One region of the Cytobacillus sp. QJM3NY_8 genome, then DNA from elsewhere that is predicted to be linked to it. Evidence: predicted binding sites of a transcription regulator. Region 1 holds the regulator's gene; each other region holds the start of a gene.
The links. The regulator LexA, encoded in region 1, represses DNA repair genes until DNA is damaged. The targets are predictions, from matches to a motif close to CGAACATATGTTCG.
Positions count from the first base shown of each region.

Region 2: AC0VZ9_RS20240 (YqzH family protein) is a predicted target of LexA. The motif match lies at 1,056-1,069, and genes of this name have one in related genera.
Region 3: uvrB (excinuclease ABC subunit UvrB) is a predicted target of LexA. The motif match lies at 1,263-1,276, and genes of this name have one in related genera.

Region 1 is NZ_CM149681.1:2,089,578-2,092,858, reverse strand. It holds gene AC0VZ9_RS10910 (DUF896 domain-containing protein) at 1-232, opposite strand, end outside; gene AC0VZ9_RS10905 (YneB family resolvase-like protein) at 375-1,022, opposite strand; gene yneA (cell division suppressor protein YneA) at 1,032-1,364, opposite strand; gene lexA (transcriptional repressor LexA) at 1,520-2,143, shown strand; gene AC0VZ9_RS10890 (DUF4257 domain-containing protein) at 2,429-2,713, shown strand; gene AC0VZ9_RS10885 (CBO0543 family protein) at 2,919-3,281, opposite strand, start outside.
Region 2 is NZ_CM149681.1:3,922,528-3,925,808, forward strand. It holds gene AC0VZ9_RS20235 (Y-family DNA polymerase) at 1-930, opposite strand, end outside; gene AC0VZ9_RS20240 (YqzH family protein) at 1,170-1,376, shown strand; gene AC0VZ9_RS20245 (SDR family NAD(P)-dependent oxidoreductase) at 1,414-2,208, opposite strand; gene AC0VZ9_RS20250 (MBL fold metallo-hydrolase) at 2,210-3,184, opposite strand.
Region 3 is NZ_CM149681.1:4,760,518-4,763,798, reverse strand. It holds gene AC0VZ9_RS24445 (M20 family metallopeptidase) at 1-223, shown strand, start outside; gene AC0VZ9_RS24440 (alpha/beta-type small acid-soluble spore protein) at 381-656, opposite strand; gene AC0VZ9_RS24435 (DUF2198 family protein) at 806-1,042, shown strand; gene uvrB (excinuclease ABC subunit UvrB) at 1,436-3,281, shown strand, end outside.

The DNA of each region.
Region 1 (3,281 bases):
AGTGAAGGCGGTTTTTATTTTGGAATTCTTTTAGTTTTTTCGGAGTTACGTCATTTCCTTTCGGGTCAACGATTGTAACACCTTTAAGCGTGTTCAGCATGCCAGAGCGAAAAGTCTCCAAATACTCTTTGCGGAGAGAAGTCTGTTCTTTTGCTTCTGCTTCTGTTAAACCTGATTCCTTTGCCTTCTTTGCCAGTTCATTAATTCGGGCAAGTTTTTGTTTTGGCAGCATATATTAAAGCTCCTTTATATCAAAAGTTTACCTTTGGATGTTCTAATAGAAGTTTTTATTATACAATAGCTTCAGATATGGAACAATCTGAAACTCAACTGCCATCATACTAAAAAAGAACACTTTTGACAAGAAAAGTGCTCTATTCAGCAAGTGATTCCATATACTCTTTATACCTTCTATGGACTGTTGCTTTTGAGATATTATAGCCAAAGCCCCTGAGTGTTGCAGCAATCTCTGCAAATGTTAACTCGTTTTTCCTTAGCCGGGCAATTTCCTCTATCGGTACCTCTATTCTTTCCCTGCCGCCATTTGCTCCCTGATTGCTTAAGTTCTTCTCGGGGCGGTATCCTTTATCAACAGCCCGCTGCATGCCGCGTCTAATTTTGATGTTATGAAGCTTCCTCTGATATTCTTCTACCATCCCCACAATGTTCAGCACCATCGAATCTGATTCCGAAAGCTCGAGCTGGCCGTTATTCGAAATGCTGTACAGCTGAACTTCTTCCTTTAGGATGCAATGGAGTATCGCTATCTTTGCATTACCCCGCCCCAGCCTGGTTTCATCCTGAATGAGGACAACCTTGATATCCTTTTCTTTAATTAAGTCTAAAAGCTCCAATATACCGTCTCTTTCAAGGTCATATCCACTGGCCTGTTCGCGTATCACCTTGACTACTTCAAAATCATGCTTTTTCGCCAGATTCACCAGCTCTTCTTCCTGTCTTGAAAGGGACGTTTCCTGAGTATCCTTTGTTGTACTAACCCTGCAGTAAATAATTGCTTTCATAACTTCTCCTTATTCGTAAAGGTCTGAACTGGCAAGCTCTTTATAAGGCTCGTCATCCAGTGCTTTTACTGGAATAACAATTTCATCGCCCGGAAAAATCCTGCCTGCCGCTATCTCATTATTTTGTTCGACCCAATTAATAAATTGATCTGTAGACAGCGAATGTTCAGCCGAAAAACTCTCAGCAATTTCCCATAAAGAGTCACCTTCTGCAACAGTGACTTTCACAAACTTTTCCGTATCAGGTGTCTCTATCTGAATGAGCATAATAAACGATGCTGCCAGGCTTAAAACGAAGAGAATAATAGCATAAGAATATGATTTCCACAATTTTTTCAGCATGATATACCACCTCTAAAAGAATGTATGTTCGTATTTGATGTTTTTATTATAGACCGAACATTTGTTTTGTGTCAATAAAAATTCGAACTTATGTTTGTATCATATGGTAATTGATGCTATAATTGAGACAACAAAAACATACGAGGTGCGTAAAGATGGTGAAATTATCAAAAAGGCAGCAAGATATATTAGAGTTTATTAAAGAGGAAGTTAAATTGAGAGGCTATCCGCCTTCTGTAAGGGAAATCGGGGAAGCAGTCGGCCTGGCTTCAAGCTCAACAGTTCACGGCCATCTCGCCCGTCTTGAAAGCAAAGGGCTGATCCGCAGGGATCCTACTAAACCGCGCGCCATTGAAATTTTAGATCTGGACGAGTCTTCTCACATCCATAAGGTCAGTGCAGTCAATGTTCCGATCGTCGGTAAAGTAACTGCAGGGCAGCCGATAACAGCCATTGAAAATGTTGAAGAATACTTCCCGCTTCCAGAAAAAATGGCACCAGCTGATGAGCATGTATTCATGCTTGAAATCATGGGTGAAAGTATGATTGAAGCCGGAATCCTTGATGGCGACTATGTCATCGTCAAACAGCAGAGCACTGCTAATAATGGAGATATCGTGGTTGCCATGACAGAGGAAGATGAAGCAACTGTCAAAAGATTCTTTAAAGAAAAAGACTATATCCGGCTTCAGCCGGAAAACTCTACAATGGAACCTATCATCCTTCGAAATGTTTCCATCCTTGGCAAAGTTATAGGTGTATACCGCCATATGCATTAATAGAATAATAAAAAGCAGGCAGCCACTGCCTGCTTTTTATTTTTTCCAATTTTAAGAAGGTTATCAGTTCCTATTACCTGATGCTATTAGCGAAATCATACGAAAGTAACTGATACCTTTTCTGTTGGTACTAAGTTACAGTCATGTATGACTATTTTATTATTCAGAAAATTCGGTATTTTTATGCATATTATTTTATAGCCACTTTCTATATAATGGTAATACACCGAGAATCAACCTAAGGTCGCTTGTCCAAAATCTCGACTTTAGGAGTGTGAAGAAAAAATGTTTTTGAACATTACCTTCGCTTTGTTGATTGGTGGGCTGGTCGGTGTCGTTGGACATATTCGGAAAGAAGGCAAAATGGTCAAACCCAGAAGGACAAAAAAATTCATCTATCTGGGGGTCTTTGAAGAAGTAATCATGGGGGCTTTAGCGGCTGTTTTTTTGGTCGTATCTTCAGATCCTGACTCTGCCTTAAAGGTAGTGCTCCTTGCGGTGATTGCAGGATTTGGAGGAGATGCACTGCTGACATGTCTCGATTTCCTAAAGATCAGACATAAAGAATAGAGATGCAGGGAAATACAAATTAGTTAAAACCTCGTTCACTTAGAAACGGGGTTTTTGTATTTGATTTTTATAAAACCCCCCTGCTCAAGCAAACAGGGGATTTCGGATTTTCTTAATAAGTGCACTTGTACTGTTCTTGCTCCCAGGGATGCACTTGCGATCAAGACATATATACAGACCATTGCCGGGCGAAATCCTGCTTTTTTTACTCTTTAACTATTTGTTCAAAACTGCTCCTTCTGCTAAACCAATGGGCAATTAAGTATAGTGAAACTAAGATAAAAAAGGAATAAGTAAAGGCCCAATCGATTTTTTTATATAAGTGCAGCATTGCCATGATAGGCATTCCTACAAAAGCACCAAACCCACCGAACAATACAGCCTTTACTACTGGATTAATATTTGGTTTGAATTGAATTAATAACATTATAGCTACTGGAACAGTTCCATATCGAAATGAGTAGCTGATCGTTGGTATTGGGATAACCTTTATCGGATAGGCCCATTTACCAAAGTCAACACCTAATCCATCAATGGTTGTAGAGATTATCATCGTTATAAAAGCTGC
Region 2 (3,281 bases), 1.8 Mb from region 1:
TTCATCCTGGCTGTAGCCAAGGCCAAAACTGATGGTCCTTCCGGCTTTGCGGTGGCTGCGGGCCCTTCTTGCCACTTCCTCACACATCTCAAGGACCACATGCTTAATTTCCTTTTCCTCTTTATAATCCCTCAGTAAAATCTGGCTTTTCCCAAAGCTGATCTGCCCTTCCATGATCGGTGCCCCTATTTCCGACAGATCAATACCCCATGCATGGTGATAGAGCTGATTGCCCATAATCCCAAACTTTTTTTCAAGCTTAGCCAGATCATAGCGGGCAAGCTGTCCAACTGTAAAAATCCCCATTCCATTCAATGTCTTTTCAACACGGCGGCCGATGCCCCACATTTCCCTTAAAGGGGATACATTCCACAGCTTTGCTTTCACATCTTCGTACGTCCATTCAGCAACCCCCTTTTTTTTCGCCTCAAGATCCAGGCAGAGCTTTGACATAAGCAAATTAGGCCCTATTCCTATGGCACAGGGGAGCTGAAATTCCCGTTCAATATCATCTTTTATTTTCCAGGCAATTGTCTGGGCATCACCCCAGAGATGCACTGCACCGTCTACTTTTATAAAACTTTCATCGACACTGTAGGTATGGATGGCTTCCTTGGGGACATAACGGTTAAACACCCTGGTGATTTCAGTGGAGATTCTTAAATAAGTCGCCATTTTCGGCTCCTCAATTCTAATGCGCGGATCATTTGGAACCTCAAAAAGCCGGGCCCCTGTCTTTATCCCAAACTCTTTTTTCATTCGCGGAGAGGCAGCCAGAACAACGCTGCCCTTCCGTTCCACATTCCCGGCAATTACAAGATAGCAATCAAGAGGATCCAGACCAAGCATGACAGCAGAACAGCTTGCATAAAAGCTCTTCATATCAACACACAAAATTTGATTATTCGGCATTGCGCTGTAATCAACCATGACATCGACATCCTCCTTCAGAAAAGCGCAAGGCGCCGTACCTGCTTATGCTGGCCGGCATCTCCTGAATCCAATAAAAACAAACAAGAACATCCGTTCTATATATGTATACCCATTATATTAAGCGAATATGCGTTCGGTTTCAATGGAAATTTTACGCGTTTTTTCTTAAAACAGGTTCTTTTGCCAGGTGCCGATATTACCAGAAGCCAGTATAATCAGCTTGAGGTGCAAAAATAATGAACAAAAAACTGATATATAAAATGGTTCAAAACTGTTTAAAGCAATATAACGAGGACAGCCATTCCATTTCGTTTGAGAGCAGGGAATTTGCAGAGATATTCAATAAAGTAATAGAGGAGAAAAATAAAGAAGCAGACAGCGAGCTGCATGAAATAGTAAATGATGTGGTATACGGGTATATTACTGGTTCACCATATTTTTGAATGAAAAAGAAGCCAAAGCGATTGCTCCGGCTTCTTTTCATTTCTGATTGAATGCACGTTTTCCAATTTTTTCGAAAAGCCCTGGAAAAAGTGTATAGACGATGCTTCCCGCATTCATCCACCGAGGAAGATTAATTTCCCTGACCGGCCGGAGCATTGCATTAACTACCTTGAGCGCAACATATTCGGGCTTAAGCATAAATTTGCTGACATTTTTCACATATGTGCCTTTTTCATCGGCAATATTGAAGAAGTTTGTCTCAATCGGTCCGGGATTAACAGCAGTCACAAAGACATTGCTGTCAGCCAGCTCCATCCGAAGGCTGTTCGTATAGCCAAGAACAGCATGCTTGGTTGCGGAATAGACACTGGATTTCGGTGTGGCAATTTTGCCCGCCTGTGAGGCGATGTTGATAATATGGCCGCTCCTCTGCTTCCTCATCACCGGTAGCACCATGCTGGTGCAAGCCATTAAACCAACTACATTTACATCAAACATTCCCTTTATTTCTTCAACGTTTGCTTCATGCGCTTCCCGGAAAACGCCGAACCCGGCATTATTCACAAGAACATCTATATGATCAAACCGGGCAAGTACCTCGGAAAAAACAGCCGAGACCTCGTCAGTGTCCGAAACATCAAGTTTATGTATGTAAACATCCACTGAAAAACGCCTCAGCAAATCTGCCTGCAGTTCCTGCAATTTGTCAAAACTGCGGGCAAGAAGGACAAGGTTCGCTCCCCTCTCGGCACAAAGGACAGCCATCTGGGCCCCGATCCCTCCGGATGCACCTGTAATAATCACATTTTTATTCTTTAATCTGTCTGACAAATCAAACCACCTCTTTTGATGCGGAATACAAGAATGCTTCCTCCTCTTTATTTATATAAATCTCTCCTATTGAATGTAAATAGTCAAGCTGAGCGACCGTTTCGGAAATCGTCAGGGAAAGCTCCTTCTCATAAACTTTCGGAAAAAGGCGGCGGCACACTTCAAAAACAGTGAGCGATTCGGACTCGAGCCATGCCTTTACTTTCATTGCCCGCTCATGCTGCCGGCCAAGCCTTTCGTTTATTAACTCATTCACATTTGTAATATCCTCACCATGTCCAGAGTAAAAAAGGGATATTGGAAGCTGCTGCAGCTTTTTCAGCGACTCATTATACTGAATCTGCGGCTTTGGCCGTTCCGTATTGCCGGGAAGCGGCGGCTCCAGGATGGGATTAGGAGAAATGTGTGCAAGCAAATGGTCTCCTCCAAGAAATACACCATCTTTCTCCCTGAACAAACCTATATGGCTCTGTGCATGCCCGGGTGTCTCCATTACCGTCCAATCGTCCAGCCCTTCAGGCTGCCTGCCTTCCTCCAGTTCGCCCGTCAGAGTACGATTGCAGGAATAGCGCAGAGTCTTTTTCATCTTATTTATAAAGGAAAAATAACTTTCAGGAATCCCAAATTCATTGAACAGTTTTATGTAAAATTCATCATGAAATTTTAGAAATTGGTCCGTCCGGGACAGCCACCTTTGGTTAACCCGGTGCCCGAACAAATCGAGATTATCAGGGAAAAAGTCAAGCAGCCCGGCATGATCGGGATGATGATGTGTGAGGACAACCTGTTCAAAATCACCGGGAGTTAAATTCAGCTCTTTAAGCTGGGATTTTAAGGCTTCCCATGCTTCATCCGTTTTAGGGCCGGCATCAACAAGAGTCAGCTTTTCCCCTTTCACTGCATATACATTAACGTCACCGACAGGAAAAGGTGTCGGGATAACAAGCTTTGCAATTCCATTCTTCCAATTTGCCATTTTAACAATCCCCCTAAATCACTATATTTAAATAAAATAAAGCTGTTTTTTTATATACTTCCGCAGGCCATCCAAGTCATACAGTCCATATGCCCTT
Region 3 (3,281 bases), 2.6 Mb from region 1:
CAGCCAAGTGGTGCCAACCATTCATCCTTATATTAAAATTGGTGCAGATGATCTTGTTGCCCATACAGTTCCGTTTCGTGAGGCTGCAGCATCTGTAAAAGGAGACGAAGCACTGATAACCGGGGCAAAAGGGCTCGCACTCACTGCCTTCCAGCTGGTAACAGACCAGGAGCTGCTTAAATCCATTAAACAGGAATTTTTAGAGCGGAAAGCCGCTGAATAAGAACAAAAGCTATCCTCTTTGCGGGATAGCTTTTTCTTATTCTAGTGAGTCTTTTCCTCAATTTGGAGGTTTCTTTCCTTAATTTGCTGAATATTTTCCGTGAATTAAGTCCGCGTTTCCCCAATTTTCTCATTCTTTTCCCGAAGTTCACGATTACCTACTGTTCCTTCATCCGTTCCTGTGCCATCCGAATAAGCTCCTTCACCATACTTCCGCCAATCTTCCCGCCCACTGTTCCTGCCTGTTTGGATGTAAGACGGCCGTTATATCCCGGCTTCAATGGCACACCGGCCTCCTCGGCAATTTCATATTTCACGACATCGGGATTTTCATTGTCAACATGGTATCCCTGGTTTGCCATTACCTGATTTTTAAGCTGGTCTAATGCCGCTCTTGATTCCGGCACAAGCGGGCGTCTTTTTCTTCTTGCCATGATGCATTCCTCCATAATAAGTACTTTTTCTTATTATGTGATAGAACATAGGGAATAACACTGAAAAAACTTGTACATCTTCTTATGAAAAGATATTCTAATGTTAGAAACCCTGAATCATTGTGAATAAACAAAAGAAGGTGTTTTGGTTGGCATTAAAATACTTGTCAGCTCTGCTGCTGCCCGGCTTGCTGGTTTTGCTCTTTACGAGAGTAAGCTATAATCGTGTGATTGGGCTTATATTGACGGTGGGACTGATTGCTGCTTCTGTCTATAAAGGGTATACAAATTCATTTGCCTTGATTGTTATAGACGCACTTTCATTGACTGTCGGGTTTTGGTACGCTCAAAAACTGAAGCCCAAAACAAAGCCAAGTGCGGAATAATTTTTGCGGAACCTGTCGAACAAACGTATCGACAGGTTTTTTGTATAATGAAATTTCAGCTGTATTTATGTCCGCGTAAGATCAGCTATTAATTAATATCAATCAAACGATTGATTTAATTTCAGGAGGTTAATCAAACGTTTGATTAACCTTGCTTCGACACCCCCCTTGATAATTCGGCATATTTCCCAAGCAATATTTTCCCTGTAAAAATAAAAAACGAATATCCGTTCGCATATTGTTGGTTTGTTTTAGGCTCTTTGTGGTAGAATGATGATATGAGTTTTGAGTAAAAAACTGACAAATCAGCCATGCATCCCGGAACTTAAATTCTTTCAATGCTGGTTTGTGATTAATATATAGATAAAAGTAATTTGAACGGGAGGCTTATAGGTGAAGGATCAATTTGAATTAGTCTCAAAATATTCCCCTCAGGGCGATCAGCCTGGGGCAATCAAAAAAATTGTGGAGGGAATTAAATCCGGCAAGAAGCACCAGACGCTTTTGGGTGCAACAGGAACGGGAAAAACCTTCACGGTTTCAAATGTTATACAAGAGGTTAACAAGCCGACGCTTGTCATTGCCCATAATAAGACACTTGCAGGACAGTTATACAGTGAATTTAAGGACTTTTTTCCAAACAATGCTGTTGAGTATTTTGTCAGCTATTATGACTACTATCAGCCGGAGGCATATGTGCCTTCTACAGATACCTTTATTGAAAAAGATGCAAGCATCAATGATGAAATTGATAAGCTCCGCCACTCGGCGACTTCTTCATTATTTGAGCGCAAAGATGTCATTATAATTGCCAGTGTGTCTTGTATATATGGTTTGGGTTCTCCTGAAGAATACAGTGAAATGGTGCTATCCCTCAGAACCGGCATGGAGATTGAGAGGAACCAGCTTCTTCACAGGCTCGTTGACATTCAGTATGAACGCAATGATATCGACTTCCAGCGCGGCACCTTCCGTGTACGCGGGGATGTAGTGGAGATTTTCCCGGCATCACGGGATGAGCATTGTATCCGTGTAGAGTTTTTCGGGGATGAGATAGACCGGATCCGTGAAGTAGATGCCCTCACCGGAGAAATTATGGGTGAACGTGAGCACGTTGCGATCTTCCCGGCATCCCACTTCGTAACGCGTGAAGAAAAAATGCGGATCGCCGTCCAGAACATTGAAAAAGAACTGGAAGAGCGCCTTGCTGAATTAAGAGAAAACGATAAGCTGCTTGAAGCCCAGCGCCTCGAGCAGCGGACCCGCTATGACCTAGAGATGATGAGGGAGATGGGTTTTTGTTCCGGCATAGAAAACTACTCCCGCCACCTTACATTAAGGCCGCCTGGTTCAACACCGTATACCCTTCTGGATTATTTTCCGGAAGACTTTCTAATTGTGATTGATGAGTCGCACGTAACTCTGCCGCAAATCCGCGGTATGTTCAATGGTGACCAGGCAAGGAAATCCGTGCTTGTGGACCATGGCTTCCGTTTGCCTTCAGCCATGGATAACAGGCCGCTTACGTTTACTGAGTTCGAAAAGCATGTGAAACAGGCTGTCTTTGTTTCGGCAACACCTGGCCCTTATGAGCTTGAGCATACACCGGAAATGATTGAGCAAATTATCCGCCCTACCGGTTTGCTTGATCCTACTATTGATGTCCGTCCAATCGAAGGGCAAATTGATGACCTTATCGGTGAAATCCAGGATCGCATTCAGAAAAATGAACGTGTTCTTATCACTACATTAACAAAGAAAATGTCTGAGGACTTGACAGACTACTTAAAAGAAATCGGCATTAAAGTGCAGTATCTGCACTCAGAGGTAAAAACGCTTGAGCGGATTGAGATTATCAGAGAGCTTCGTCTAGGTAAATACGATGTGTTAGTCGGAATCAACCTTCTAAGGGAAGGACTTGATATACCGGAAGTGTCTCTCGTTACTATACTTGATGCTGATAAGGAAGGTTTCCTCCGTTCGGAACGTTCACTCATCCAGACGATTGGACGTGCAGCGCGTAATGCGAATGGCCATGTCATTATGTACGCAGACCGGATCACTGACAGCATGGAAAAAGCCATCAGTGAAACAAAGCGCCGCCGGTCCATTCAGGAAGAGTACAATAAGAAGCATGGCATCACGCCAATGACTATACAGAAGGATATACGCGATTCAATCCGTGCAACACATGCGGCAGAAGAGCAGGAAGAATACCAGCCGTCAGCAAAGCTCGGCA